2 linked regions of the Noviherbaspirillum saxi genome follow. The protein of the gene in region 1 interacts with the protein of each later gene in a pairwise test. Links are inferred from orthologs where the notes say so. Each region holds a gene or a part of one and is shown on either strand. Other genes may lie near its edges.

Region 1 (3,191 bases):
CGTGTTGCCACTGGCCCGGATGTAACGCTTGAGCTCGACACCGAGGGGGGACGATTCCGGCACGCCGATGTATACCGTCTTGAACGGCAGGGCCGATTTGCCATCCGCGCCGCGCAGCTGGAAGCCGCAGCCCGAGAGCGTGGCGGCGGCCGCCAGCGTAAGAAGCAATACCGCGCGTCGTGTCATCGGTTCTCCGGATCTCATGCAACGATATTGACCAGCTTGCCTGGCACGATGATGACTTTCTTCGGTGTGCCTTCGACAAACTTCTTGACGTTTTCATTGGCCAGCGCCGCCGCTTCGATCGCTGCCTTGTCGGCTTCCTTAGGCACCTTCACGCTGCCCCGCAGCTTGCCGTTGACCTGCACCATCAGTTCGATTTCCGCCTGTTCCAGCGCGCTTGCATCGACCTGAGGCCACGGCGCGTCGAGGATGTCGCCATGCACCTCGGACAGGCCGAGTTCGCCCCACAATACATGCGTGATGTGAGGAGCAACCGGATTCAGCACGCGCAGGAAGATCGACAAACCTTCGGCAATGACCGCGTTCGATGCCGTGGAATCATCCAGCTTGGCCGCTTCCAGCGTGTTGAGCGTCTTCATGCAAGCCGACACCACAGTGTTGTACTGGATACGCTTGAAGTCGTGGTCGGCCTGCTGCAGGATCTTGTGGATTTCGCGGCGTAAAGCCTTGTGTGTTTCCGGCAGCGCAGCGAAGTCAGCATCGCTTGCTGCAGCAATGCGGCCAGCCTGCGCATGGGCAAATGCCCACACGCGGCGCAGGAAGCGGTTCGCGCCTTCCACGCCGGCACCCGACCATTCCAGTGTCTGTTCCGGCGGCGACGCAAACATCGTGAACAGGCGCGCGGTGTCGGCGCCGTACTGGTCGATCTGTGCCTGCGGGTCGATGCCGTTGTTCTTGGACTTCGACATTTTTTCGGTGCCGCCGATTTCGACCGGCTTGCCGTCGGACTTGAGCAATGCGGACACCGGACGGCCCTTGTCATCGAAGCTCAGTTCGACATCGGCCGGATTGAACCAGGTCTTCTTGCTGCCGGCGTCTTCGCGATAATAGGTTTCATTGAGCACCATGCCCTGGGTGAGCAGGTTGACGAAAGGCTCGTCGAACTTGACCAGGCCGAAGTCGCGCATCACCTTGGTCCAGAAGCGCGCATACAGCAGGTGCAGCACCGCATGTTCGATGCCGCCGATATACTGGTCCATCGGCATCCAGTAATCGTTGCGCGAATCGACCATCGCTTCGTTGCTGCCCGGCGAGCAATAGCGCATGTAGTACCAGGACGAATCGACGAAGGTATCCATGGTGTCGGTTTCGCGCCGCGCCGGCTTGCCGCACTGCGGGCAATCGACGTGCAGGAATTGCTCATGCTTGTTGAGCGGATTGCCGCTGCCGTCCGGCACGCAGTCTTCCGGCAGCACGACCGGCAGATCCTTCTCGGGTACCGGAACATCGCCGCAAGTACCACAATGGATGATGGGGATCGGGGTGCCCCAGTAGCGCTGACGGGAAATACCCCAGTCGCGCAGGCGGTAAGTGACCTTCTTTTCGCCCAGGCCCTTGGCCGCGAGATCGGCTGCAACTGCATCGACCGCAGCCGCATAGTTCAAGCCATCGTACTTGCCGGACGCGACGCAGACGCCATGTTCCTTGTCCGCATACCATTCTTCCCAGGCGTCGGTCGAATAGCTCTTGCCTTCGACCGCGATAACTTGCTTGATCGGCAGATCATATTTTTTCGCGAACGCGAAATCGCGCTCGTCGTGACCCGGCACACCCATCACCGCGCCGTCGCCATAGGTGATCAGCACATAGTTGCCGACCCAGACCTCGACCTGCTCGCCGGTCAGCGGATGTGTGACGAACAGCCCGGTCGGCATGCCTTTCTTTTCCATCGTCGCCATGTCGGCTTCGATTACGCTGCCTTTCTTGCATTCGGCAATGAAGTCGGCGAGTTGCGGATTGCTTCGGGCGGCATGGGTTGCCAGCGCATGTTCCGGCGCAACCGCGCAGAAGGTGACGCCCATGATGGTGTCGGCGCGGGTCGTAAAGACCCACAGCTTGCCGTCATTGATCGCTTGGCCTTCGGCATCCTTGATGTCATGCGGGAACGCGAAGCGCACACCGGTCGATTTGCCGATCCAGTTGGATTGCATGATGCGCACGCGCTCAGGCCAGCCCGGCAGCTTGTTGTCGACGAAGTCGAGCAATTCTTCCGCGTAGGAGGTGATGCGGGCGTAGTACATCGGGATTTCGCGCTTTTCGATCAGCGCGCCGGAGCGCCAGCCGCGTCCGTCGATCACCTGTTCGTTGGCGAGCACGGTCTGATCGACCGGATCCCAGTTTACGGTACCGGTTTTCTTGTAGATGATGCCTTTTTCCAGCATCTTGAGGAACATCCACTGGTTCCACTTGTAGTAATCCGGCTTGCAAGCGGTCATTTCACGCGACCAGTCGATCGCCAGGCCCATCGACTGCATTTGCTGCTTCATGTACTCGATGTTCGAGTAAGTCCACTGCGCAGGCGGAACGCCATTGGCCATCGCGGCGTTTTCCGCGGGCATGCCGAATGCATCCCAGCCCATCGGCATCAACACGTTGTAGCCGTTCATCCGCAGGTAGCGGTACATCACGTCATTGATCGTGTAATTGCGCACATGGCCCATGTGCAGCTTGCCGGACGGGTAGGGCAGCATCGAGCAGGCATAGAACTTTTTCTTGTCCTGGCCGTTCTTGTCTTTGGCGTGTTCGACGGTCTTGTATGCGTCGATCGCGGTCCAGTGGTCTTGCGCCGCTTTTTCGACGTCGCCGGGGAGATATTTTTCTTGCATGACGGATGATGCTGAAAGTGAAATTGAACCCGTCATTATACTTGCTCGCCGGGAGCTGTTGCCGGCAACGGCAGCGGGAATTTCGCCGCAAAATCAATGCGGATGCGGTTTCAAGTCAGCGCAATACCAGGTCGACCGCCGGTTTTTCACCGTTTTCCGCAAATAACTGGTTGACTTCGGCGCTGCACTCTTCCAGTGCCGCAAGAATCTCGGGCGCGTCGCGCCGCAAGACATCGGAGTGAAGAATCTGGATCTGCAGCAGTTCGTCAGGGTGCAGAACGAAGGACGACATCCCGTCGCCGTCGCGCAGTCCGCTCAGGCAATCGATCCAGGCATCCATGT
Region 2 (2,969 bases), on another replicon or contig:
AGCGTGAATGTGCAAGCTAAGGGTGAGCCTTGGGCGATCAATACGCTGCTGACCGCACTCGAGCGCCAAGGTTTCGATTTGCGCCCCGATGGGCGTCTGGTCATGCCGGACGGCGATGGCGGGATACTGTTTTCTCTCTCCACCAATGTCAGCCTCGCTGTGGAAACGACTTCGCGCCTGACCCTGCTGCTGGACGTGCCCAGGGTCGCTCCCGCGCACGACGGTTTCGGTGCAATGACCGCCTGCGCTCGCATGCTTGCCGCACGTCTCGATGGCGTCGTGGTGGATGACGGCAACCAGCCATTGACCGACGCTGCGTTAACCGAAATCGCAGATCAAGTCACTGCGTTCTATACCCAGATGGAAGAGTCGAACATTCCGGCAGGTTCAGTCCGTGCAACGCGTTTGTTCAGTTGACGATGCAAGCGGACATTTTTGGAGCGCCGGCCGCTGCCACACCCACCAGCGGGCCTGAAGCCGATCACTGGCAGGAACGTGCGGCATGGCTGAAGTCGGAATTGAACCGGCACAGTCATGCGTATTACGTGCTTGATAATCCCAGCATTCCGGACGCGGAATACGACAGGATGTTCCGCGAACTGGTTGAGCTGGAGTTGGCGCATCCCGATCTCGTCACCTCCGATTCCCCGACCCAACGCGTTGGCGGCAAGCCATTGCCGCAATTCGAACCGGCCAGGCATGCGTTGCCGATGCTGTCCCTGAACAACGCGTTCGGGGAGGAAGATGTCGTGTCCTTCGACCGCCGTGTGCATGAGGGTTTGCAAAACGGCGACGACATTACCTATTCCACCGAGCTCAAGTTCGACGGTCTGGCGATCAGCGTGCGCTATGAAAACGGATATCTGGTTCAAGCCGCCACGCGTGGCGATGGCGCAACCGGTGAAAACGTGACCGCCAATATCCGTACCGTGCGCGCGGTTCCGCTGCGCCTTCACACCGACACGCCGCCCGCCGTACTGGAAGTGCGCGGCGAAGTCCTGATGTTCAAGGCTGACTTTGCTCGGCTGAACGAGCGGCAGCGCGAGGCCGGGCAAAAAGAGTTCGTCAATCCGCGCAATGCTGCCGCAGGCAGCTTGCGGCAACTCGATTCAAAGATCACCGCCCAGCGCACGCTGCGTTTCTTTGCCTATGGTATCGGGGTGCTCGAAGGAGCCTCCATGCCGGCCTCGCACTCCGCCTTGCTGGACTGGTATGCGTCTATGGGCTTGCCGGTGTGCCGTGAGCGCGCAGTGGTCCATGGTGCCCAGGGCTTGCTTGAATTTTTCCATGCGATAGGCGACAAGCGTCGTGGCCTGGCCTACGACATCGACGGCGTGGTATACAAGGTGGACCGGCTGGAGCAGCAGCAAAAGCTGGGATTCGTTTCGCGCGCGCCGAGATTCGCCATTGCGCACAAGTTTCCGGCCGAGGAAGCGATGACGGTGGTGCAGGATATCGGCGTGCAGGTGGGGCGCACCGGCGCCATTACACCGGTCGCCCGTCTGGTGCCGGTATTCGTCGGTGGCGTGACGGTGACCAATGCCACCCTGCACAACGAAGATGAAGTCAATCGCAAGGATATCCAGATCGGCGATTCAGTCATCGTGCGGCGTGCCGGCGACGTAATTCCCGAAGTGGTCGCTTACGTCCCCGAACTGCGGCCCGATCACGTGCGCCGTTTTGTAATGCCGGCGAGTTGCCCGGTATGTGGATCGGCTATCGTACGGCCTGAGGATGAAGCGATAGCGCGTTGTTCCGGCGGCTGGATCAAATGCCCGGCGCAGCGCAAGGGCGGTTTGCTGCATTTCGTGTCGCGGCGCGCACTGGATATCGAAGGCTTGGGCGAGCAACTGGTGGAGCAGTTGGTCGACCGCCACATCATCACGACCGCGGCAGACCTGTACAAGCTCGGACTGACCGCGCTGTCCGAACTCGACCGCATGGCCGAGAAGTCCGCACAAAACGTATTGAAAGCGCTGGAGAAGTCAAAATCGACGACGCTCGCCCGGTTCATCTACGCACTTGGGATCCGCCATGTCGGCGAGGCCACCGCGAAGGAGTTGGCGCGGCACTTTGGCAACCTGGACGCCTTGCTGGGCGCGTCGGAAGAGCAGCTGCTGGAAGTAGCGGATATCGGTCCAGTCGTCGCACGTTCGATCGTCAGCTTTTTGTCCGATCCGCTCAATACGGAATTGATCGAACAATTGCGTGCGGCCGGCCTCCACTGGCCGGAAAGCGAACCGATGGTGGAAGCACCCAAGCCTTTCGCCGGAAAAACCTTTGTACTGACGGGAACGCTTCCGAATCTGACACGTGATGAAGCCGCCGCGCGCATCGAGGCGGCCGGCGGCAAGGTCGCCGGTTCGGTATCGAAGAAAACCAGCTATGTGGTTGCCGGTGAGGAAGCGGGCAGCAAGCTGACAAAAGCGCAGGAACTTGGCGTAGCCATCCTCGACGAACCGGAATTGCTTGATTTACTTGGCCAGCAACCGCCGGACGACGCAATGACGAAAGACTGACATGGCGATACGTGACATCCTGAAGATGGGCGACCCGCGCCTGTTGCGCCAGGCCGAACCCGTGACCGACTTCGGTACGCCCGAGCTCCTCAGGCTGATCGACGACATGTTCGATACCATGCGTGCAGCCAATGGGGCAGGGCTGGCGGCGCCGCAAATCGGCGTCAACCTGCAAGTGGTGATCTTTGGCTTCAAGCAGAATGTGCGCTATCCCGAAGCGCCGCCGGTGCCGGAAACCGTGCTGATCAATCCGGTCATTACGCCCTTGTCGCAGGAAATCGAAGACGGCTGGGAAGGCTGTCTTTCGGTGCCGGGATTGCGCGGCATGGTGCCGCGCTGGCTGCGCCTGCATTACGAAGGCGTCGACCAGGATGGCAAGCCGATCAGCCGCGATGTCGAGGGTTTTCATGCACGCGTGGTCCAGCATGAATGCGACCACCTGATCGGCAT

What was found. Proteins that work in one complex are often made in the same cells at the same time.
Region 2: the proteins of leuS (region 1) and ligA interact in binary tests that used the Escherichia coli proteins (3 or more experiments, as listed by UniProt). The link is inferred for Noviherbaspirillum saxi from one-to-one orthologs.

Annotation. Positions count from the first base shown.
Region 1 is NZ_QYUO01000001.1:911,799-914,989, forward strand. It holds leuS (leucine--tRNA ligase), read right to left. Parts: upstream 2,850-3,191; coding sequence 201-2,849; downstream 1-200. Other genes in the region: D3871_RS04400 (LPS-assembly lipoprotein LptE), read right to left, coding at 1-186; D3871_RS04410 (barstar family protein), read right to left, coding at 2,965-3,191.
Region 2 is NZ_QYUO01000002.1:556,076-559,044, forward strand. It holds ligA (NAD-dependent DNA ligase LigA), read left to right. Parts: upstream 1-419; coding sequence 420-2,519; downstream 2,520-2,969. Other genes in the region: D3871_RS18400 (cell division protein ZipA C-terminal FtsZ-binding domain-containing protein), read left to right, coding at 1-417; def (peptide deformylase), read left to right, coding at 2,521-2,969. UniProt on the Escherichia coli protein: DNA ligase that catalyzes the formation of phosphodiester linkages between 5'-phosphoryl and 3'-hydroxyl groups in double-stranded DNA using NAD as a coenzyme and as the energy source for the reaction.